DNA from 2 places in the Streptomyces lydicamycinicus genome. Region 2 is predicted to be linked to the other one. Evidence: riboswitches for the same ligand, from Rfam matches in the RefSeq annotation. Region 2 holds a riboswitch; the other holds the start of a gene.
What was found. A riboswitch is a leader RNA that binds a small molecule or an ion and turns the genes downstream of it on or off. The one in region 2 is predicted to bind ZMP and ZTP.
Positions count from the first base shown of each region.

Region 1: another riboswitch for ZMP and ZTP. It lies ahead of TU31_RS10475 (bifunctional 5,10-methylenetetrahydrofolate dehydrogenase/5,10-methenyltetrahydrofolate cyclohydrolase); the one in region 2 lies ahead of glyA (serine hydroxymethyltransferase).

Region 1 is NZ_BBNO01000003.1:343,402-356,022, reverse strand. Features, by position in the region: gene solA (N-methyl-L-tryptophan oxidase) at 1-508, opposite strand, end outside; gene TU31_RS10505 (GcvT family protein) at 572-3,031, opposite strand; gene TU31_RS10500 (S-(hydroxymethyl)mycothiol dehydrogenase) at 3,082-4,167, opposite strand; gene TU31_RS10495 (IclR family transcriptional regulator) at 4,357-5,157, opposite strand; gene TU31_RS10490 (bifunctional 3-phenylpropionate/cinnamic acid dioxygenase ferredoxin subunit) at 5,326-5,649, shown strand; gene TU31_RS10485 (NAD(P)/FAD-dependent oxidoreductase) at 5,646-6,818, shown strand; gene TU31_RS10480 (NADH:flavin oxidoreductase) at 7,040-8,161, shown strand; gene TU31_RS10475 (bifunctional 5,10-methylenetetrahydrofolate dehydrogenase/5,10-methenyltetrahydrofolate cyclohydrolase) at 8,252-9,106, opposite strand; ZMP/ZTP riboswitch at 9,128-9,216, opposite strand; gene TU31_RS10470 (hypothetical protein) at 9,342-10,262, opposite strand; gene TU31_RS10465 (hypothetical protein) at 10,425-10,745, shown strand; gene TU31_RS10460 (NfeD C-terminal domain-containing protein) at 10,876-11,097, shown strand; gene TU31_RS40235 (SPFH domain-containing protein) at 11,203-12,441, shown strand.
Region 2 is NZ_BBNO01000001.1:320,451-331,870, forward strand. Features, by position in the region: partial or broken gene TU31_RS01380 (beta strand repeat-containing protein) at 1-1,231, shown strand, start outside; gene TU31_RS01385 (hypothetical protein) at 1,524-1,931, shown strand; gene TU31_RS01390 (glutathionylspermidine synthase family protein) at 1,948-3,138, shown strand; gene TU31_RS36365 (DUF6332 family protein) at 3,251-3,532, shown strand; gene TU31_RS38440 (hypothetical protein) at 3,577-4,119, opposite strand; gene TU31_RS01400 (hypothetical protein) at 4,559-4,918, opposite strand; gene TU31_RS01405 (NsdA family TPR-like regulatory protein) at 5,110-6,450, shown strand; gene rocD (ornithine--oxo-acid transaminase) at 6,549-7,754, opposite strand; ZMP/ZTP riboswitch at 7,884-7,975, shown strand; gene glyA (serine hydroxymethyltransferase) at 8,033-9,304, shown strand; gene TU31_RS01420 (cytochrome P450 family protein) at 9,370-10,683, opposite strand; gene trpS (tryptophan--tRNA ligase) at 10,822-11,420, shown strand, end outside.

The sequences.
Region 1 (12,621 bases), on a different contig from region 2:
CGAAGTGCAGCTCGGCGCCGTCCTGGCCGGCGAGCTGGACATGTGCGGCGACGGTGTACTCCGGCCGGACCAGGCCCGCCCGTGCCTCGTACAGCGCGACCTCGTCCTCGGCGGGGGTCAGGGTCGGGAAGCGGCGGCGGATCTCCTTGGGTTCGAGCATCTCGTGCGGGAGGTCCCACTGGCGGGCGGATTCCAGGCTGCCGCGGACGGTACGGCTGTCGGGGCGGCCGAGCATCACCCCGCCGCAGAGGGTGGCGATCTCCCGGCCGCTGTCCCGCTCCAGCTTCTCGTACAGCTCGTACGAGCGCAGCAGCAGCGGCACGTAGGCGGGGTCCTCGAAGTAGGACTGACGGGTGATGCGGGAACCACCGTGGCTGGAGCCGCGGTTGTGCACCGGGCCGAACTTCTCCAGGCCCAGGACCCGGGCGCCCCGGGCGGCGAGGTGGTGGGCGGCGGCGCTGCCCATGCCGCCGAGGCCGAGAACGATGACGTCGTAGGTGGGAGCCATGCGGTTGCTCCTTCTGCGTACGGAGGACGAGCGGATCACCAGCACCGTGGACGGGTCCCGGGGCTACCTGCGGATACGCTCCATCTGCGGGTCGAAGAGGGGCTCTTGGGCGACGGTGGCGGGGATCTTCTCGCCGAAGTACTCGATGTGTACGGGGGTGCCGGGGGCCGCCGCGCCGGCCGGCAGCCAGGCGTAGGCGATCCCGCGGCCGAGGGTGTAACCGTAGGCGGCGGAGGTGACATAACCGGCCGGAGCGCCGTCCACATGGACCGGTTCCTTGCCGAGGACGACGGCCGCGGGGTCGTCGAGGGTGAGGCAGGTGAGCCTGCGGGAGACGGTCTCCTCGGTCATGCCCTCCAGCGCCGCCCGCCCGATGAAGTCGCCCTTGGCGGGGCGGACCGCGAAGCCGACCCCGGCCTCGTAGGGGTCGTGCTCGGTGGTCATGTCATGGCCCCAGGCGCGGTACCCCTTCTCCAGGCGGAGGCTGTTGAAGGCACTGCGCCCGGCGGCGATCACCCCGTGCTCCTGCCCCGCCTCCCAGAGCGTGTCCCACAGGCGCAGGCCCATATCGGCGGTGGTGTACAGCTCCCAGCCGAGCTCGCCGACGTAGCTGAGGCGCATGGCGGTGACCGGGACATGGCCGAGGTAGGTCTGCCTGGCCCGGAAGTAGCCGAAGGCCTGGTGCGAGAAGTCGTCGCGGGTCAGGGGCTGGACCAGGGCGCGGGCGAGCGGGCCCCAGACGCCGATGCAACAGGTGCCGGAGGTGATGTCACGGACCTGGACTCCCTCGTCGGGGGCGTGCCGCAGCAGCCAGTCGAGGTCGGCTCCGCTGTTGGCGCCGACCTGGAAGCGGTCCGGGGCGAGCCGGGCGACGGTGAGGTCGGAGCGGATGCCGCCGGTCTCGTCCAGCAGCAGGGTGTAGGTGACCGCGCCGGGCTTCTTCGCGAGGTTGTTGCTGGTCATCCGCTGGAGGAAGGCGAGGGCGCCGGGGCCGGTGACCTCCAGCCTGCGCAGCGGGGTCATGTCGTAGAGGGCGACCTTTTCCCGGGTGGCGCGGGCTTCGGCGGCGGCGATCGGTGACCAGTAGCGCGCCGACCAGGCGTCGCGCTCGGGAAGCCGGAGCCCTTCGGCGAGCGGGGCGTTGGCCTCGTACCAGTGCGGGCGCTCCCAGCCGCCGCCCTCCAGGAAGTACGCGCCGAGCTCCTGCTGCCGTGGGTAGAAGGGGCTGGTGCGCAGCGGCCGCGGCGCTTCCATGGGCTGAAGCGGATGGATGACGTCATAGACCTCGATGAAGTTCTGGGCGCCGCGGTCGGCGATGTAGGCGGGCGAGCGCTGGGCGTCCTCGAAGCGGTAGAGGTCGCACTCATGGATGTCGGTGGCGGGCCGGCCGTCCGTCATCCACTCGGCGACGGCCTTGGCGACGCCCGCGGAGTGGGTGACCCAGACCGCCTCGGCCAGCCAGAATCCGCGCAGTTCGCGGGATTCGCCGAGGACCGGCATACCGTCGGGGGTGAAGGAGAAGACACCGTTGAAGCCCTCGGCCACCCGGGACGAGCCCAGTGCGGGCAGCAGTCCGATGCTGTCCTGCCAGCTCGGCGCGAAGTCCTCCGCGGTGAAGGGCAGCGAGGACGGCATCACGGGAGCGTCGTCGAAGGCGGCGACGGTGAAGGGGTCGACGGGCATCGGGCGGTGGGCGTAGGAGCCGATGCCGATCCGGTCGGTGTGTTCGCGGAAGTAGAGGTCGCGGTCCTGGAAGCGCAGGATCGGCTTGCTCGCCTCAGTCCGCGGGTCGTTGACGCCGGCGAGCTCGGGCAGCGGTGCGGTGGTGGCGTACTGGTGGGCCAGCGGGAGGAGCGGTACGTCCACCCCGGCCATCGCGCCGATCACCGGGCCCCAGAAGCCGGCGGCCGAGACGACATGGTCGGCGGGGAAGGTGCCGCGGTCGGTGGTGACGCCGGTGACCCGGCCGTCCGCCCGCTCGATCCCGGTGACGGTGTGCCGCTCCAGGAAGCGGGCGCCGCGGCTCTCGGCCCGTGCGATCTGGGCGCGGCAGGCGAGCACGGCGCGGGCCAGGCCGTCGTCGGGGGTGTGGAATCCGCCGTGGAGCGTGGTCTCGCCCAGCATCGGCCACAGGCGTTTGCACTGCTGTGGGCCGATCAGTTCACCACGGACGCCCCACGAGGCCGCGAGTCCGGCCTTGCGGTGCAGATCGGCCCAGCGGGCCTCGGTGGTGGCGATCTCCAGACCGCCGACCGGGTTGAAGCAGGACAGCCCGTCCACATCGAGGGAGCGGAACTTCTGGACGGTGTAGGCGGCGAACTCGGTCAGGGTCTTGGACGGGCCGGTCTGGAAGACCAGGCCGGGAGCGTGCGAGGTGGAGCCGCCGGGGGCCGGCAGCGGGCCCTGTTCGAGGACGGTGACATCGGTCCAGCCGCGGGCGGTCAGCTCATCGGCGAGGGAGCAGCCGACGATGCCGGCACCGATGACAACCACACGGGAACTGGGGGCGGGCGTACGGGACATGTCCCTCCTCCTGCTGGTCGGGGTGGTCCACTGGGGTGAGTGTGACGCCGTTACAGGACCACGACGGAGCGCAGTACCCGGCCGTCGCGCATCTTGTCGAACGCGGACTCCACCTCGTCCAGGCCGATCGTCTCGGTGACAAATCCGTCGAGGTCGAGCCGTCCGCTGAGGTAGCGGTCGATGAGCACGGGGAAATCGCGGCTGGGCAGACAGTCGCCGTACCAGGAGGATTTCAGGGCGCCGCCGCGCGAGAAGAGGTCGATGAGTGGCAGTTCGAGGCGCATGCCGGGGTCGGGGACGCCGACCTGGACCAGCGTGCCGGCCAGGTCCCGCATGTAGAAGCCCTGGGTGTAGGTCTCCGGCCGGCCCACCGCGTCGATCACCACATCCGCGCCATGGCCGCCGGTCAGTCCGCGGACCGCCTCGATGGGGTCCGTGCCACGGGAGTTGACGGTGTGGGTGGCTCCGAAGCGGGTGGCGCCGTCCAGCTTGTGGTCGTCGATGTCGATCGCGATGATCCGGCGCGCCCCGGCGATCGAGGCCCCGGCGATCGCCGCGTTGCCGACCCCGCCGCAGCCGATGACCGCGACGGTGTCCCCGCTGCCGACCCCGCCGGTGTGCACCGCCGCCCCGTAACCGGCCATCACTCCGCAGCCGATGAGACCGGCCGCTTCGGGACGGGCGTGCGGGTCGACCTTGACCGCCTGCCCGGCGGCGACCAGCGTCTTCTCGGCGAAGGCGCCGATGCCGAGCGCGGGGGTGAGCGGAGTGCCGTCCAGCAGGGTCATCGGCTGGGTGGCGTTGCGGGAGTCGAAGCAGTACCAGGGCCGGCCGCGACGACAGGACCGGCAGCTGCCGCAGGGCGCCCGCCAGGCGAGCACGACATAGTCGCCGGGGGCGAGATCGGTGACGCCGGGGCCGACGGACTCGATGACACCGGCCGCCTCATGGCCGAGGAGGAACGGGAATTGGTCGTTGATCGCCCCTTCCCGGTAGTGCAGGTCGGTGTGGCAGACCCCGCAGGCCTGCACGGTGACGAGCACTTCTCCCGGGCCGGGGTCCGGTACCAGAATCGTCTGCGGCTCGACCGGTGCGCCTTGTTTCGCCGCGACGACGGCATGGACGTGGTGTGGCATGCCCTACCCCTCAGTGTTGCGCACTGCACGACTGGTTGCGCGATGAGAGACATAGTGGGAACGCCGGATCGGCACCGTCAAGAGGTACGAGCCAGCTCTTGGCAACGGATTGCCCGCGCGCCCGGACACGGCGGCGGGGCCGGAACGTACGCCCCGGCCCCGCCTCCGCCGCCCTGACCCGTCACCGGGTCAACGGCCGTACCCCATCCGCCGCGACAGCTCCTCGGCCGCGGAGACGGTGGCCTTGACGACCTCGGGCAGCCGCTCCTCGGCCAGCCGGTAGGCGGGCACCGACACACTGATCGCCCCGATCACCGAGCCGTCGGGCCCCCGCACCGGCGCCGCGACCGCCCGCAGCCCGAGCTCCAGCTCCTCGATCGCCACCGCGAAACCCCGCTCGACCACTTCGGCGAGCTCACGGCGCAGCGCGGCCGCCGAGGTGACCGTCCGCTCGGTGAGCCGCGGCAACTTCCGTGCCAGCACGGCCTCCTGGACCGCCCTGGGCTGGTACGCGAGCAGCGCCTTGCCGCTGGAGGTGGCATGCAGCGGCGTACGCCGGCCGAGCCAGTTCTGCGCGGTGACCGAGGCCGGGCCGCGTGCCTGCGTGACGTTGACCGCGGCGTCGCTCTCCAGCACCGCGATATTGACCGTCTCCCCCAGCTCCTCGGCCAGCTGCCGGCAGACCGGCGCGCCTTCCTGGGAGATGTCCAGCCGTACGGCCGCCGCTCCGGCCAGCCGCAGCACCCCGGCTGCGAGGTAGTACTTGCCGCGTTCCTGCTCCTGCCCGACCAGCCCGCGGTTCTCCAGCACCCCGAGCAGCCGGAACGCGGTCGACTTGTGGACGCCCAACTCCTCGGCGATCTCGGTCACGGCGGCCTCGCCGTGCCGCGCCAGGATTTCCAGCACGGTCACGGCCCGGTCCACCGACTGCACACCGCCCGGCTGTTTCGGCGGCTTGGCCTCCGCCCGCCCCTCCACGCTGTCCGTCATCTGTTGGATCTCACCACCTGGCACCCCGGCCGAGGCCCGGGATTCGAAGGTTCGGCATTTCCGGGGACCGCTTGACGCAGGCGCTCCCCGGCTGGATTCTGTTGCGCATGGCGCCTCATCGTGCGCAACGCGAAACTCGATGATACCGAACAGTAACAGGGGGGTCCTGTGATTCCTGTCTGCCCGCTCGCCGACCTGCCCACCGGCGAGTCCGTACGCATCGACACCGCACCTCCGATCGCCGTCTTCCATGCCGACGGGCAGCTGTACGCCATCGATGACACCTGCACCCACCAGGACGCCTCCCTCTCGGACGGCTGGCTGGAGGGATGCCTGGTCGAATGCCCGCTGCACGCCGCGTCGTTCGATCTGCGCACCGGAGCGGCGACCTGCCTGCCCGCCCGCCGGGCCGTGCGCACCCACCCCGTGACCGTCGAGGACGGCATGATCTACGTCCACCACCACGCCGCCGAGGAAGGCACCGCCGCATGAAGTCGGTCGCTGTCATCGGGGCCTCGCTGGCGGGCCTCTACGCCGCGCGGGCCCTGCGCGCCCAGGGATTCGACGGCCGGTTGGTGATCGTCGGGGAGGAACACCACCGCCCCTACGACCGCCCGCCGCTGTCCAAGGGCTTCCTCACCGGCGCCACCGCTGACCTGGGTCAACTGGCCCTCGCCGACGCCGAGGAGACCGCCGAACTGGACGCCGAATGGCGACTCGGCACCCGCGCCACCGGGCTCGACACCCATGGGCGCGCGGTACTCCTCGACGGAGGCCGGTCCCTGACCACCGACGGTGTGGTGATCGCCACCGGCGCCACCCCGCGCCGCCTCCCCGGCCCGGCCCCCGCCGGAACCCACACCCTGCGCACTCTTGAGGACGCCCAGGCCCTGCGCGCGGAGCTGACCCGGGGGCCGGTCAGGGTCGTGGTGATCGGCGGCGGCTTCATCGGCGCCGAGGTCGCCTCGTCCTGTGCCGCACTCGGCCATGACGTCACCGTGGTCGAAGCCGCCCCGCTCCCCCTCGTCCCCCAACTCGGCGAGGCGATGGCCGGGATCTGCTCCACCCTCCATGCGGACCACGGCGTCACCCTGCTGACCGGAACCGGTGTCGCCCGCCTGCACGACGGCGGCACCGGGAACCGTGTCTCCGCGGTCGAGCTGACCGACGGCCGGCTGCTCCCCGCCGAGGTGGTCGTCATCGGCATCGGGGTACGCCCCCACACCGCCTGGCTCGAAGGCTCCGGACTCCCGCTCGACGACGGGGTGTGCTGCGACGCCGGCGGGGCCACCCCTCAGCCCCACATCGTGGCGGTCGGCGATGTCGCCAGGGCGGACGGCACCCGCGCCGAACACTGGACCAGCGCCACCGAACAGGCCGCCGTCGCCGTCCGGAACCTGCTGGCCGGCCGCACCGTCGCGGCCCATCGGAGCCTGCCGTACTTCTGGTCCGACCAGTACGGCGTACGCATCCAGTTCGCCGGCCGGCGCCTGCCCACCGACACCCCGCGCATCGTCGAGGGCTCGCCCGACGACCGCAGCTTCCTCGCCTGCTACGAACGCGACGGGCGGACCACCGCCGTCCTGGCCCTCAACCGCCCCCGCCCCTTCATGCGCCTCCGCCGTGAACTCGCCCGCGCCGCCCAGCCGGTCACCACCTGACCGCGGCCGGCGGTGCGACGCGGCAGCGGAACGGCCGCGGGGGCGACGGCGGGGTGCCCGCGGCGGTGCGTGGCGGCGGTGCGACGACCGCGGGGTGGCGACTGTGGCGCAGCAGACAGTGCGCGGCGGATGACGGCAGCGCCGTGTGGTGTTCGGAACAGCGGAACGTCTGCCGGCCGGCGTCGTTCCGCGCCCGCGTTGTCTTCCCAGGAGACCCACACGTGACTGCCAGCGCCGCCGCCACCCGTGCGGCCCAGACGCTCTCCCGCCCCTTCGCCCTGGGCGGCCGCACCGTGCCCAACCGGATCGCCATGGCGCCGATGACCCGCGAGTTCTCGCCCGGCGGTGTCCCGGGCGCCGATGTCGCGGACTATTACGCACGCCGCGCCGCCGGCGGCGTCGGCCTGATCATCACGGAGGGGACCTACGTCGGGCACCCCGCCGCCGGCACCAGCGGCGCCGTCCCCCGCTTCCACGGCGCGGACGCACTCGACGGCTGGAGCCGGGTCGTGGAATCGGTGCACGCGGCGGGCGGAACGATCATGCCGCAGCTGTGGCACGTCGGCATGGCCCGTAAGGCGGGCGCACCGCCGTTCCCCGACGCCCCGCCGTCCGGCCCGTCCGGCATCGCCCTCGACGGCACCCCGTCCGGGCACGCCATGACACAGCGGGATCTCGACGAGGTCATCGCGGCGTTCGCCGAGGCGGCGGCCACGGCCGAGCGGCTCGGCTTCGACGGAGTCGAACTGCACGGTGCGCACGGCTACTTGATCGACCAGTTCCTGTGGTCGGGCACGAACCGGCGGACCGATGCCTACGGCGGCAGCCGCACCGCCCGTACCCGTTTCGCCGCCGAGATCGTGGCGGCCTGCCGGGCAGCGGTCTCGCCCGGCTTCCCGGTCCTCTTCCGGATGTCCCAGTGGAAGATGGGCAACTACGAGGCCCGGCTCGCCGAGACGCCGGAGGAACTCCAGGAGATCGTGGCACCGCTGACGGACGCCGGCGTCACCGCGTTCCACTGCTCGACGCGCCGCTACTGGCTGCCCGAATACGAGGGCTCGGACCTCAATCTCGCGGGATGGGTCAAGAAGCTCTCCGGCCGGCCCACCCTCACCGTGGGCTCGGTCGGTCTCGACAACGAGTTCATCGGGACGTTCCAGGGCGAACAGGCGGGGGTCTCCGGTATCGACCGGCTGCTGGACCGGCTGGAGCGGGACGAGTTCGACCTCGTCGCCATCGGACGGGCCCTGCTCGGCGACCCGGAGTGGGCCGCCAAGATCCTGGAGGGCCGCACCGACGCCCTGGTGCCGTTCGACGCCTCGATGCTGCGGACGCTGAACTGACACCGGACGCGCCGGGCGCAGCCGCGCCGCCGCGCCCGGCGCCACCGCCCGCTCCGCCGGGCGGCTTCCCGGCCCCGCGTCGGGCGGCGGTCAGACCGCGTTCAGCTGGGCGGACGCGGCGTCGACGGTCTGGGTGAGCAGGGTGGCGATGGTCATGGGGCCGACGCCGCCGGGGACCGGGGTGATCAGGGCGGCGCGGGTGCGTGCCGCGTCGAAGTCCACATCACCGACGTTGCCCGGGTTGGAGCCGGCGTCCATCACGACGGCTCCGGGCTTGATGTGCTCACCGCCCAGGAACCGGGGCCGGCCGACGGCCGCGATCAGCACATCGGCCTCCCTGGTGAGCGACGCCAGATCGGTGGTGCGGGAGTGGCAGTAGGTGACGGTGGCATTGCGGCCGAGCAGCAGCATCCCCACGGGCTTGCCCAGGATCGCGCTGCGGCCGACCACTACCGCGTGCTTACCGGCCAGGTCGACGTCATAGTGATCCAGCAGCCGCAGGATGCCGCCGGGCGTGCAGGAGGCGAAGCCGTCCAGGCCGAAACTCATCGCGGCGAAGGAGTGGCAGGTGACGCCGTCGACATCCTTCTCGGGGGCGATCGCCTCGAACGCGGCGCGCTCGTCGATGTGCGGGCCGGCCGGGTGCTGCAACAGGATGCCGTGCACCGCGGGGTCGTTCGACAGTGCGGTGATCGTGTCGACCAGCTCCGCGGTCGTGGTGGCGGCGGGCAGCGCCACATGCCGGGAAAGTATCCCGGCCTTCGCGCAGCGGTTGCGCTTCATACGGACATACGTCACCGAGGCGGGGTCGTCGCCGACGAGTACGGTCGCCAGACACGGTGCCGTGCCGGTCCGTTCGGTGAGGTCGGCCGCGCGCCGGGCGGCCTTTTCGACCATGCTGCGGGCCAGTGCGCTGCCGTCCATGAGGCGGGCGTCCGGGGACATGGGCTGCTCCTGAGCGTCGTGTGGGATCGCCCAGGCGCGCGGCACGGACCGTGGATGGCCGAGCCGCTCCCCGGTGGTACTCCACCCAAGCGCCAGTCACGGCTCGGCGCCCACTGTAATCGACGTCAGGATGGAACGGCGTCCGGTTTTCCGCCCAGCGGCGGCACCGGCCACTGCCCGGCGGCCGACGCGCCCGCCGGCCCGGATGCCTCCGGCGCCCGGCGGCGCGGCCCCGTTACCCGCCGCCCTGACCGGGCGCGGAAAGGGGTGGCTGGGGTGCGGCGGTGGCCTCCCATTGACTGAGGATGCCGTCCCAGTCGTGCTGGGCGGCGGTGATGGCATTGGCATCCCAAGTGGGCTGGGTGGGCTGCTGATACTGCTGGTGTTCCTCGTACACCCGGTATTCCTGGTACTGCTGCTGGTCCGGGTAGTGCTGGTACGGCTGTTGCTTCCAGTGCTCCTGCTCGTAGTGCTCCCGTGGGGGCTGCTGTGGTCGCTCGCGCCATGTCAGATGGGGCGTCTCCGGCTGTGGGGGCGGGACATTGACCAGCCGGCGGTGCCGTCCCGTGCGGTCCGAGGGGGTGGGCGGCATCGGGCGGCTCTCTGCGGACAGTTGTTGTGCGCGGGCCACCAGCAGCCGGACGTCGAGGCCGAGTTCGGTGGCCAGGGCGGTGAGGTCGACGCCGTTGTGCCAGCTGCTCATCAGGACCGCGTCCAGCGCCGGGGCCCAGGCCGGTTCGGAGGGCTGGGGGGCGGCGGCCGGGCCTTGTTGGGGCGGCGGCGCGACGGGGCCCGGCGCGGCGGCGCCCTGAGGGGGCTGCGGTGCGGGGGCTTGCGCCGCGGGGGCCTGGGGCGCGGGCTGCTGCGGTGCGGGGGCGGGCTCGCACGGGGGCTGGGCGAGCAGGCTCTTGGCGACCGCGCGGGCGTCTTCCTTGCCCACCGTGCGCCGGGCCAGCCGCACTTCGCGTTCCTCCAGGCCGAGCAGATCCGCCACCACCGCGTCGCTGCCCACGGTCACGGCGAAGGCGGCCAGGGTCCGCGAACGACGGGCCTCGGCCTCGTCGAGGAGTCCCTGTGTACGGCGGACCTCGTCATCGCTGCTGCAAAACGCCTGTGCGAGTACCGCGTGGCGCTCCCACAACTCCCTCGGTTCCATGACTGCGACAACGTTCCTTCGTCCGGATTGGACCGCTTCCCGGCTATAGATCACTGCATAAGGTGATATTCGAGGGAGATGCGTCCCTGCCTGCCTGGCGGAATTAGGGACGGCTGCAAAAATACGCAGTGACCCCAGCGTCGAAGAATCGTTTCTACGGCCATGAGCGTCCCCTCTTCCGGCACCGTCGCAGGTCACGGACCGACGTCCCTCCCCCGCCCCGGGCAGATGCCCCGGTGGATCACCGCGGAGGTCATCAGGCAGACACCGGTGTACGCCGGGCTGGTGAAGCAGTGGACCGAGCGCGCCGCCACGGTGCCCGGGGTCGCCGATCCCGAGTGGCAGCGCCTGGTCTCCTACCGCGCGCTGATGGAGGAGACCGAGACCGCCCTCACGGCCCTGCGGCCCCATCGTGCGCCCGACGTACTGCCCCCGAGAAAGCCGTCGGTGCCGGCGGCCCGGCCCGCCCGGCTGGACGCCTGAGCCAGGTCGACGACGCCCGCCGGGCCGGCGGCGCGGGCGGCACCCCGGCCGGAGTACCGTTGAGTTGTCGAGGATTTCCCGCTGTCCGGCGGCTGCGCCGGCAGCGGCTTTGACCAGCGACGGAGCCCGGGTGAGCGCGACGGATGACACGGACTTCAGCCCGATCGGGGTGATCGGGCGGGTGACCGTCTCCATCCCGACCGACGGCCCGGGTGAGGTGCTGCTGCCCGTGCGCGGCGGCACCGAGGCCTTCGCCGCCTGGTCCCGCGAGCCCATCGCCCGGCACACGCAGGTCATCGTGGTGGACCACACCTCGGCGCGGTCGGTGATCGTCGCGCCGCTGCCCGCGTGATCCGGCGCTCCCGCCGACCGTGTCCGGCCACGTGAGCACTCCCTTTTCCCGCGGCCGCGCCCGCACCCCCACCGGAACCGGTCGCATCGGACCAGGAGCCTTCCGATGTTGTTCTGGCATGTTCCTGCGCCCAACGAGGCGCTGTTGATCTCCGGCTCGAAGCGCCGGGCCGGGGACGCCCAATTCCGTATCGTCACCGGCCATGGCTGCTGGGTCATGCCCGTCAAACAGAAGGCGAGTGTGCTGTCGCTGTCGCTGCGGGAGGCGGAGATCTCCGAGGACTGCGTCACCCAGCAGGGCATCCGGCTCGGCGTCCGGGCGGTCGCCGTCTTCAAGGTCGGGGACGACCAGACGTCCATCGCCAACGCCGCGCGCCGGTTTCTGGCCGAGCAGGCCACCATGGAAGAGCTGGTGGGCCGGATCTTCGCCGGTCATCTGCGCTCGATCGTCGGCGGACTGACCGTCGAACAGATCATCCGGGAGCGGGACCGGGTCGCCCAGGAGGTCAAGGACGGCAGCCACTCCGAGATGGAGAAGCTCGGCATCGTCGTTGACGCCCTGCAGATCCAGGAGATCGCCGACACCTCCGGCTACATCACCAATCTCGCCGCACCGCACGCCGCCGCGGTGGCCAGCACGGCCCGGATCGCGCAGGCCAAGGCCGACCAGGAGGCGACCGAACGCGAGCAGCAGGCGGCGGCGTTGAAGGCCGAGTACGAGCGGGACACCGCGATCAAGCGGGCCGGGTTCCTCGCCGAGACCGAGCAGTACAACGCCCGCGCCGCGCAGGCCGGCCCGCTCTCCCAGGCCAGGGCCTCGCAGGAGGTCATCGAGGAGCAGACCGCACTGGCCCAGCGGCAGGCCTCGCTCGCCGCCCAGCGGCTGGAGGCCGAGGTACGCCGCCCCGCGGACGCCGAGGCGTACCGGCTGCGCACCCTGGCGGAGGCGCAGCGTGACCAGGTCCGGTACGAGGCGGACGCCCGCGCGTACACCGAACGGACCGTCGCCCAGGCACGTGCCGACGCCAACACCGCCCTCGCGGTCTCACTGCGGGAGGGCAACCAGGAACTGATCGCCGCCAACCGCACCGTCGAGAACCTCCCCGCCCTCGCCGAGTCCGCCGCCGAGGGCCTCTCCGGCGCCCGGCTGACCGTCCTCAACGGCTCCGACGGGGTCAACGAGATCGTCTCCGGCATCGTCGGCCAGGCCCTGGCCATTCTCGACAGCCTGAAGCAGGGCACCGGCCCGCCCGGCACCACTCCCCCGCCGGCCGACGGCACGGGGCCACTCCCCCGGAAGGTGACCAATCTGAAGCAGGAGGGCGCGGGCTCGGGGGCGTCGTGACCGGACATCCGTACGGGGCCCATGCGGTCGTCCATAGGGTCTCGTCCGCGGCGGTTGTGCGGACGACCCTGAGGCCGCCGCACCGGGCCGGTCACCCGGCTCTGCTGACGTGGCCAGGGCCGGTCTTGACGGCGGACGGCGATGAGCGGGGCGCCCGCACGGCCGCGCCGCAGGTGGGAT
Region 2 (11,420 bases):
CTTCACCGGCTCGGTCGGCACCGACACCCAGACCGTGGGCCAGGCGGCGACCACGACCGCTGTCTCCACGGCGCCGGACCCGTCGGTCGTGGGGGAGACGGCGACCTTCACCGCGACCGTCACGCCGGTCGGGCCGGGTGCGGGTACGCCGACCGGCACGGTCACGTTCGTGGCCACCGACGGGGTGACCACGGTGACGCTGACCGGCACCCTCAGCGGCGGCACCACCAGCGTCAGCACCAACGGGCTGGTGACCGCGGGGGCTTACACGGTCACGGCGACCTACGGCGGTGACGCCAACTTCACCGGTTCGGTGGGCGCGGACACCCACACCGTGACCCAAGGGGCGACGACCACCACGGTGACGTCGGCTCCGGACCCGTCGGTGTTCGGGGAGACGGTGACCTTCACGGCCGTCGTTGCTCCGGTCGCACCGGCCACCGGTACCCCGACCGGCACGGTGACCTTCGTGGTCACCGGTGGCCCGACGCTGACCGCCACCCTGTCCGGCGGCACGGCGACCGCCACCACCAGTGCGGTGGGGGTGGGGACCTCCCCGGTCACGGCCACGTACAGCGGTGACGCCGGCTTCAGCGGTTCCACTGGCTCCGACACCCAGACGGTGACCCAGGCGTCGACGACCACCACGGTCACCTCGTCGCCCGACCCGTCGGTGTTCGGGGAGACGGTCACGATCACCGCCACGGTCGCCCCGGTGGCGCCCGGTTCCGGCACGGTGACCGGAACGGTGACCTTCACCATCGACGGTGCGGGAGGCGGGACGCAGACCGCCACCGTCTCCGGCGGCGTGGCCACCATCACCACCAGCACCCTCGAAGCCGGTCCGCACAACGTCTTCGCCATTTACAGCGGAGACGCCAACTTCACCGGTTCCACCGGCACCGACATCCACACGGTCAGCCAGAGCGCGACCACCACGACCGTGACCTCGTTCCCCGACCCGTCCAACGCCGGTGACACGGTGGCGTTCCTGGCCTTCGTACAGCCCGTGGCGCCCGGCAGTGGAACCCCGACCGGCACGGTGACCTTCACCGTCACCGACGGGGTGACCACCGTGACGCTGACCGGCACGCTCGACAACGACGGGGTCGCCTCCGCCAGCTCGCCGCTGGCCACGGCCGGCACCTACACCGTCACGGGCGTCTACGCCGGTGACACCAACTTCACCGGCTCCTCCGACACCGACACCCAGACCGTCCTCGGCGCCTGACGCGCCGCTCCCTGCCCGCCGCGCCGGGTCGTCCTCATCCGAGGGCGGCCCGGCGCCCGACTGTCGCCTTCCGACTGTCGCCTTCCGACTGTCGCCTTCCGGCTGCCGCCGTCCCCGGCCGCCGTCCGGTCCTGACCGCCGCCCGCCTCGCCCGTCCGCCCCCTTCGTCCGGGACCGTCGCGGATGCCCGGGGCCTCGTCGCGGAGCGGACCGCACCGCATTGCCATCGGTCCGCGGGCGCCGTCTACGCTGTCCGTGCTCAGACAAATGTTCCACGGGGGAAAGGTGAATCATGGCCGAGAAGGCACGCCGGAGGCTGCGGTCCAGCACGGTGATCCTGGGAGGCATGGGCACGCTCGCCGCCGCCCTGACGTCCTGCGGCTCCGAGCCCGACAAGCGCTGCGTCGACCGCAACAGCTACGACGCCATCAAGGGCTACCGCATCGTCGACTCCAAGAACTGCTCGGCGAGCGGCAGTTCGTCGTCCGGAAGCAGCGGTTCCAGCAGCGGCGGATACGGCAGCGCCGGCCGCGGCAAGCAGCGCGTCGACGGCCAGTGGTACTACGACCCGAGCAACAAGGGCGGCTCGTACGCCGACAGCGGCACGTTCAGCAAGAGCACGGCCGTCAACCGCGGCGGCTTCGGCTGCTCGGGATCGCACAGCAGCGGCGGCGGCCGGCACGGCTCCTTCGGCGGCTGAGCGGACACGGCACGGTATGCGACGCCACACCATCGAGCCGCGCCCCGGCTGGCAGCAGACCGTCGAGGCGCAGGGCCTGATCTACCCGCTGACCCGCTACCCGGACGATTCGCTACGCCCCTACTGGGACGAGAGCGCGTACTACTCCTTCACCCTCCCCGAGGTCGAGGCCCTGGAGGAGGTCGTCGAGGAGCTGCACGGCATGTGCCTGGCCGCGGCCGCGCACCTCGTCGACCAGAACCGCTTCGCCGACCTCGGCATCGACGACCCGCGACTGGCCGAGCTGATCGCCGAGTCCTGGCGCCGCCGCGCGGAACTGCCCTCCCTCTACGGGCGGTTCGACCTGCACTACGACGGCAGCGGCCCGGCCAAGATGCTGGAGTACAACGCCGACACCCCGACCTCGCTGGTCGAGGCCGCCAGCCCGCAGTGGTTCTGGATGGAGGAGCGCTTTCCCGGCGCCGACCAGTGGAACTCGCTGCACGAGAGGCTGGTGGCGGCTTGGAAGCGGCAGGCCCCGCTGCTGCCGCCCGGCGCACCGCTGCACTTCGCGCACTCCGCGGGCGACGAGCTCGGCGAGGATCTGATGACCGTCGCCTATCTGGAGGAGACGGCCCAGCAGGCGGGCCTGGAGACCGTCGCCATCTCCATGGAGGACATCGGCTGGGACCGGCTCTCGGGCCGCTTCGTCGACCAGCGGCTGCGCTTCATGCGGGCCTGCTTCAAGCTCTACCCGTGGGAGTGGCTGGCCACCGACGACTTCGGCCCGTACGTCCTGGACACCCTCGACAACGGCGGCGGCACCGGCTCCACCCTCTGGATCGAACCCGCCTGGAAGATGCTGCTTTCCAACAAGGCGCTGCTGGCGATCCTGTGGGAGCTCTACCCCGGCCACCCGAACCTGCTGCCCGCCTACCTCGACGGTCCGCGCGAGCTGGCGCACACACGGGGCTACGTCGCCAAGCCGCTGCTCGGCCGGGAGGGCGCCGGGGTCACCCTGCACGAGCCGGGCGCCGAACCGGCACTGCGGGCGCCCGACGACCCCTGCTGCTACCAGGAGCTGGCCCCGCTGCCGGACTTCGACGGCAACCGCGTCGTCCTCGGCGCCTGGGTCGTCGAGGACGAGGCGGCCGGGCTCGGCATCCGGGAGTCGGCGGGGCCGGTCACCGATGAGTACGCGCGGTTCTTGCCGCATGTGATCCGCTGAATCAGAGGTTGCGGGTCGCGGGGTGTGCGACTGAAGTGCCTCATGTTGGCCGGTGAGGACAACGTTTGCGTTGCCCGGTACGGGCAGCCAAGGACCGTGAAACACTGTGAGTATGCGTTTCACCAATGAAGATGGGACGGGGGGCCTAAGCTCGGAGGCTTCGTCCCGGCAGGCATCACGTGACACCGTAACAGTGGAGATCGTCTATTCCGTTTTCACCGGGGCGATCATTGCCGCACTGCTATTTTTTGCAGTTGCCTCTCCAGCATTCATCTGGGAATTAAGTAGAGGGTGGAATTCGGCTGTGATGGGGATGGCGTCGGCGCTTGCGGCGGCGGGTTTCGTCTACAGGGTGGTGTCGGTGCTTGTGCGGCTGAGGAAAGTGGCAGAGTGAAAGGCGCGGAGGCTCCAGTGAATGGAGCGCTCCGCGCCTCTTTGCTACGCTACGCCATTCCTGTTGATCCCACAGTATTCCAGTGCGCCGTTGGCTCCACTCTTCAGGCAGGTCTTGAGTATGACCTTGGTGCCCTCCGGGAGATCCACGTTCTCGCGGACCATGCAATCGCCGTTTGCGCCGTTCGTGTCTTCGATCGTCGACCAGCGGTTTTGGTTGCCGGAGTTCCAGTAGATGTACGTGATGACGCGCTTGCCATCCGCCTGGGTGTCGCAGGCGAGCGGCTTGTCCCCCTGGTTGACGAAGTGGCCTCGACCGCCTTTCGCCCCACTGTCCGTAGTGTTCACGGAGACGGTGATTCCTCGCATTAACGTGGACTGCGGGGTGCCTTCTGCTACAAGGCGGTCGGCTTCTTCGCTGGTGATTGACCGCTCGCTGCTGTCAACGATCATGCGGCTCGCTTGACGTGTGCTGATCGAGTGAGTCTTGTTGGAATCGGCAGATGCCGCGCCTGCCCCTATACCTAATGAAAGTGAGAGCGAAGCAATCCCCGCGATGATTCCCCCGGCGCGTCGCGCAATCTTCATCTATTCCCCCTGTGATGATCTCGTCGAGCAACGAAGGATCATGCTGTCGCACTCGGGATAGCGCAGCAAGGTGTTTTTTTGAGTCACCAGTTCCCGCCTGTGCGGTGGAGGATATTCCGGATTCAGATTCGGGACGGGAGGTTCCGGTTCCCTGCGCTTTATGGGCGTGTGACTTCTGGTTGGCCGGAATGGCCGTGGCGGAACTTAGGAACGGCGTGAGCAGCTCAGGGCCGTCATCAAGGTCCGTCCCCTGTAAGTTGATTTGCGGTGAGTGGGCTTCGCGGTCGGCGGGCTGTCGTTCCGGTGACTCAGATGGCCATGGCTTCGACGTCGTCCCGGTGGCGGAGGCCGCAATCGTGTACGACCCGGCACGCGGCGTCCCTCATGTGGTCGACGAACTCGCCTATGACGGCCCCGATTGCGTGGACAGGTGACTGCTTCATCCGAACGCCTCCGCCGGAAGCCGTGGCCCTTCGCCATCGGCATCGTCCGGGGCATCCTGGCCGAGGGCGGTCAAGCGCCCGCCCCGGCTCTTGGCCACCCGGCGGACATCGGCAAGGGCCGCGGTCAATTCAACGGCCAGCAGGTGCAGTTCCCCGGGCGTCCACGCCCGTGCGGCAAGCAGTTGGCGGGCTTCGTCGATGAGATCGTCGGCCGAACTGAGCTGCTGCTCCTCCTCCATCTGGTCGGCGATGCGGGAGACATATCCGGTCCCGTCGCCTGCCAGGAAGCACGGTTTGCCGTCCGGGCTGGTCCACGGCAGCAGCCGGACGAAGACCCGCGCTGTAGCGTTGGGCATGTCGTCAACTCCCTTGTAGTTGAGGGCCACGCCCCCGGGCCGTCCACCACGGTCGCGGGGGTCCTCTTCGTCTCGCGAGGAGGGCCTTCCTCGCTCTAGGCAACCGCTCCGCTACACCCAGCGGTACGGTGGCAGTGGAACCGGCTTTTAAGAGCTTTAAGCGCTCGTGCACACCGGGGAGTTGAGGGCTAGTGGGCACTCGGGAACCGAACCGGCACCTTGAACGGCTTTACCGGCAGACCGGCTGGACGCTGCGGCAGTTCGTCCAGGCCGTGAACCGCATCGGCACCGAGCGAGGAACCCCGCTCAAGTACCGCGAGCCGTCGGCCCATCAGTGGTGTCAGGGACACCTGCCGAAGGAGCAGGCCAGACCGCTGATCGTGGAGGCCCTGGCGCGGAAGCTGGGACGGCCGGTTACGCATGCCGAGGCCGGATTCCCCGCACCGGCCAATAGCTCCGATGCCCCACCGGGCACGGTTGAAGGACTGATCGATCTCGGTAGGGGAGATATGGACCCCTCGCGCCGTGGTGTTCTCGGTATAGGGCTCTTTTCCGTTGCGCTGACGGTGCCCAATTGGCCGGATGTGGTGGGACGGATGGAAGCCGTTCGAAGTGCTCGCCCCCGGCGCATTGGCATGCCGGAGGTCGACATGGTCATTGCCATGACCGAACGAGTGTCAGAACTGGACGACCAATTCGGCGGGCGCCACGCCCGTCCGATGGCAGCGGCTTTCTTGGTGAACACAGTAGCCCCGTATCTACGGGCTGACGCCTCCGAGCCGGTACGCAAAGCGATGATGTCGGCTGCTGCCGATTTGTGCTATCTCACGGGGTACATGGCGGTGGACGAAGGCGTTCACGGCCTTGCGCAACAGTATTACCTCAAGGCGTTGGAACTTGCCGGAGCGGCAGAGGATCACTTGACGTACTGCACAACGCTTCGGGGGATGAGTGTGCAGGCTGTTGACCTACGGCACGGCCGGCAGGCAATGCGGCTCGCTGACGCTGCGGCTGCCGCGTCTCCACAAGCCGGCCCGCGAATGCGAGCCTTCCTTGCCGGGCAGCAGGCGCACACCTCCGCGCAAATCGGCGACCACAGCAATGCGCTGATGTATCTACGAGAGGCCGAGGTGGCCATGGAGAGGGCTGAGTCCAGGGGAAAGGCGTTCGGCTCGTACGATCCGGCAGCCCTGAATTACCACACCAGCCAGGTCCGGTACGAACTCGGCGACGTTCCCGGCTCCATCAAGGCCATGCAGGAATCGGACAAGGTGCGCTACAGCGTTTACCGTCGCGCTCGCGTACGCCACCGTGCCACCTTGGCCGAGCGGCAACTGGAAATCGGCCACCTCGAAGCAGCATGCGCGACATGGCAGCTCGCCCTGGACGATTACCCTCTGGTGCAGTCGGGGCGGGCAGATCAGCGCATGCAAACAATGTTCAAACTCATCCGCCCCCACCTCAAGAACCCCGCCGCCCGCGAACTCCACGAACGCGCCCGGCTCGTCACCCCGGCCTCACTCTCTGCCTGAGGGCTGTCGCGTGCGACGGCGGCCGAGCAAGGTGCTTCCCACAATCAAACGTTCCCTGCCGGAGCCGACATCCTGAGGAGGACGGCAGGCGTCCCGCCTCATCCCTCCAGCACGCCCCGCAGTTGGTCGAGCCCCCAGTCCAGGTCCTCCTTGCTGATGACCAGCGGGGGCGCGATCCGGATCGTCGAGCCATGGGTGTCCTTGACCAGCACCCCGCGGGCCAGCAGCTGCTCGGAGATCTCCCGCCCCGTGCCGCGCGAGGGGTTGATGTCCACACCGGCCCACAGTCCGCGGCCGCGCACCGCGTCCACCGCGCCGCCGCCCACCAGCAGCCCCAGCTCACTGTGCAGATGTTCGCCCAGCTCCATGGCCTGCTGCTGGAATTCACCGGTCCGCAGCATCGCGATGACCTCCAGCGCCACCGCGCAGGCGAGCGGGTTCCCGCCGAACGTCGAGCCGTGCTCGCCCGGCGCGTACACCCCGAGCACCTCACGGGACGACACCACCGCCGACACCGGAACCACCCCGCCGCCCAGCGCCTTGCCGAGCACATACATGTCGGGCACCACGCCCTCGTGCTCGCACGCGAAGGTCCGGCCCGTACGCCCCAGGCCGGACTGGATCTCGTCGGCGATGAACAGCACGTTCCGGCTGCGGGTCAGCTCCCGTACGCCCGCCAGATAGCCCGGCGGCGGCACCAGCACCCCCGCCTCGCCCTGGATCGGCTCCAGCAGCACCGCGACCGTGTCGGCGTCGACGGCGGCCTCCAGCGCGTCGAGATCGCCGTACGGGACGATCTCGAAGCCGGGGGTGTACGGGCCGAAGTCGGCGCGCGCCTCGGGGTCGGTGGAGAAGGAGACGATCGTGGTCGTCCGGCCGTGGAAGTTGTTGTCCGCCACGATGATCTTCGCCCGGCCGTCCGGGACGCCCTTGACCTTGTAGCCCCATTTACGGGCCGTCTTCACCGCCGTCTCGACGGCCTCGGCGCCGGTGTTCATCGGCAGGACGAGTTCCATGCCGCACAGCTCGGCCAGCTGTGTGCAGAAGTCCGCGAAACGGTCGTGATGGAAGGCGCGCGAGGTGAGCGTGACCCGCTCCAGCTGTGCCTTCGCCGCGTCGAGCAGCCGGCGGTTGCCGTGCCCGAAGTTCAGGGCGGAGTACCCGGCGAGCATGTCCAGGTATCGGCGGCCCTCGACATCCGTCACCCAGGCGCCCTCGGCGGTGGCCACGACGACGGGCAGCGGGTGGTAGTTGTGCGCGCTGTGGGCTTCGGCGGCCGCGATGCCGCGTTCCGTGGACGTCACCGGTGACTCCGTTCGGTAGGCCGTGCGGGCGCGGGCACTGCCGCGTCCCTCTCCATTGTTGCGCCCGCCCGGGGCCGTGGGCCTGCGAGGATCCGCCGGACAGGGGCCCGGGGGTGTTTTAGACTCTGCGATGCGCACCGCGACTGGCGTACGGGGAAGCAACCTCGAGGAAGCGGTGTGCGGCAACCATCACGAGGTGCCGCCCCGCCTGGGCACCCCGGGACCACGACCGGCAACACCGATCGACCGCCCCGGAGGACGCCATGTCACAGCCCCGCATGTCCCAGTCCCTTTCGCATCCCGCGCTGAGCGCCGCCGACCCCGAACTGGCCGCGCTGGTCGGCGCCGAGGAGCAGCTCCAGGCCGACACGCTGCGGCTGATCCCCAGCGAGAACTACGTCTCCGCCGCCGTCCTGGAAGCCACCGGCACCGTCCTTCAGAACAAGTACAGCGAGGGGTACGCGGGCCGTCGCTACTACGAAGGCCAGCAGAACATCGACCAGGTCGAAACGCTGGCCGTCGAGCGCGCCAAGGCCGTCTTCGGCGTGGAGCACGCCAACGTCCAGCCCTACTCCGGCTCGCCCGCCAACCTCGCCGCCTACCTCGCCTTCGCCGAGCCCGGCGACACCGTGCTGGGCATGGCGCTGCCGATGGGCGGCCACCTCACGCACGGCTGGGGCGTCTCCGCGACCGGTACGTGGTTCCGCGGGGTGCAGTACGGCGTACGCCCGGAAAGCGCGCTGATCGACTTCGACGAGGTGCGCGACCTCGCCCGCAAGGAACGCCCGAAGATCATCTTCTGTGGCGGCACCGCCGTCCCCCGCACCATCGACTTCGCCGCCTTCGGCGAGATCGCCCGCGAGGTCGATGCCGTCCTCGTCGCCGATATCGCGCATATCGCCGGCCTGATCGCGGGCGGCGCCCACCCCTCGCCCGTGCCGCACGCGGACGTCATCTCCACCACCACCCACAAGACCCTGCGCGGCCCGCGCGGCGCGATGCTGATGTCCCGGGCGAGCCACGCGAAGGCCGTCGACAAGGCCGTCTTCCCCGGCCTTCAGGGCGGCCCGCACAACCACACCACCGCCGCCATCGCGGTGGCGCTGCGCGAGGCGGCCGCCCCGTCCTTCCGCGACTACGCGCATGCCGTCGTCGCCAACGCCAAGGCGCTCGCCGAGGCGCTGCTGGCCCGCGGCTACGACCTGGTCTCCGGCGGCACCGACAACCACCTGGTGCTGATCGACCTCACCTCGAAGGAGGTCCCCGGCAAGGTCGCCGCGAAGGCGCTGGACCGCGCCGGCATCGTCGTCAACTACAACACCGTCCCCTTCGACCCGCGTAAGCCCTTCGACCCCTCCGGCATCCGCATCGGCACCCCGTCCCTCACCTCCCGCGGGCTGGGCACGGACCGGATGCCGCTGGTCGCCGAGTGGATCGACCGCGGCGTCCAGGCGGCGGCGAAGGGCGACGAGGACGCGCTGACGGTGATCCGTGGTGAGGTCGCGGAGCTGATGGCCGCCTACCCGGCGCCGGGGCTGCCGACGGCCTGAACGGGCGCGTAACGGCGCCCCGTCCGGCGCCCCGTCCCGCACCCCGACCGGCTCACCGGCCGCGCTCAGCCGGTGAGCCGGACCGGCAGGATGTCGGTGCTGTTGCCGATGAAGCTCCGGTGCGGCGGCAGCTCCGCGTCCGGGACGGCGAGGTCCAGCGCCGGATAGCGGGTGAAGAGCGCCTCCAGGGCCACGGTCGCCTCCAGTCGGGCCAGTGGCGCGCCCAGGCAGTAGTGCGGCCCGTGGCCGAAGGAGAGGTGCCGGGTGGCGGGCCGCCGGGTGACATCGAAGCGGTCCGCGTCGGGCCCGTACGCCTCCGGGTCCCGGCCGGCCGCCGAGTAGGAGGCCAGCATCGGGGTGCCACGCGGTACGACCGTGCCGCCGAGCTCCAGGTCCCGGACCGGGTAGCGGAACGGGAAGTGGGCGACCGGGCTGTCGTGGCGCAGCGTCTCCTCGACCACGTCGTCCCAGGTCGCCCGCCCGGCCCGGACCAGCTCCAGCTGCTCGCGGTCGGTGCACAGGGCCCGCACCGCGTTGGTGATCAGATTGAGCGTGGTCTCATGCCCGGCGATGATCATCAGCAGCAGGGTGCCGACCAGCTCGCGTGCGCTCAGCCGGTCGCCGTCCTCCTCCTGGGCGGCGATCAGCGCGCTGGTCAGATCGTCGCCGGGGTCCGCCCGCCGGGCCTCGGCGACCTGCCCGAGGACGGCCGTGATCTCCCGGTTGGCCGCCTGCACCTCGGCCGCCGTACCGGTCGTGCCCACGATCAAATTCGACAGCTCGTGCAGCCGGTCGCGTAACGCGGCCTCCACGCCCAGCAGTTCGCAGATCACGCTCATCGGCAGCGGATAGGCGAAGTGCCGGCGCAGCTCCACCGTGCCGTCGGCCGCGGCGACGCCCGGCAACCGGTCCAGCAGCCCGGCCGTCAGCGCCACGACCCGGGGCCGCAGGGCCGACACCCGCCGGGCGGTGAACACCTTGGTCACCAGGCCGCGCAGCCGCCGGTGGTCCGCGCCGTCGGCCGTGGTCATCCCGTCGACGGTGGCGAAGGTGGTGAGCGGCCAGCCGGGCGGCACGGTGCCGTCGTGCAGGGCCGTGAAATGGCAGGCGCTCTTGGCGACTTCGGGGTGCGCGAGGACCTCCCGCAGCACCGCGTGGTGGGTGACGGCGACCGCGGGCACCTCCCCGGGCAGGACGACGGGGACCACCGCTCCGGCCTCCCGCAGCAGCGCGTCGGCCGCGGCCCGGCCGGCACCGCCGGGGGCGAGCCGGTGCGGCGCCGCGCCGCGGGGGTGTGCGGGGCAGGAGGTGCCGGGCGGGGTGAGGGGCGCGGGGCCGGGGAGGCGGGCGTCCCCGGAGATCGGCTGTCCGTCCGTCATCCGACCCACGATTCCAGCTGTCGCCCGCCCCGAACAGACCGCCGCGAACAGGCGCCGCGGCGCCGAGGGCCGACGGGTCCCGTCGCCGCATGGGCCACCACGCGCCGACTCCCCTCCCCGACCTGAGACAATCGAGGCATGGCTCTCCAGCGTCCACGTGTGCTCTCCGGCATTCAGCCCACCGCCGGCTCCTTCCACCTCGGCAATTACCTCGGTGCGGTACGCCAGTGGGTGGCGCTCCAGGAGTCCCACGACGCCTTCTACATGGTGGTCGACCTGCATGCGATCACCGTTCCGCAGGACCCGGCGGAGCTGCGCAGCAACACCCGGATCGCGGCCGCCCAACTGCTGGCCGCCGGTCTCGACCCGGAGCGCTGCACGCTCTTCGTCCAGAGCCATGTGCCCGAGCACGCCCAGCTCGGCTGGGTCATGAACTGCCTCACCGGCTTCGGCGAGGCGTCCCGTATGACCCAGTTCAAGGACAAGTCCGCCAAGCAGGGCGCCGACCGCACCTCCGTCGGCCTGTTCACGTACCCGATCCTCCAGATCGCCGACATCCTGCTCTACCAGGCCCACCAGGTCCCGGTCGGCGAGGACCAGCGCCAGCACATCGAGCTGACCCGCGACCTCGCCGAGCGCTTCAACAGCCGCTACGGCGACACCTTCACGATGCCGGCGCCGTACATCCTCAAGGAGACGGCGAAGATCTACGATCTCCAGGACCCGTCGGCCAAGAT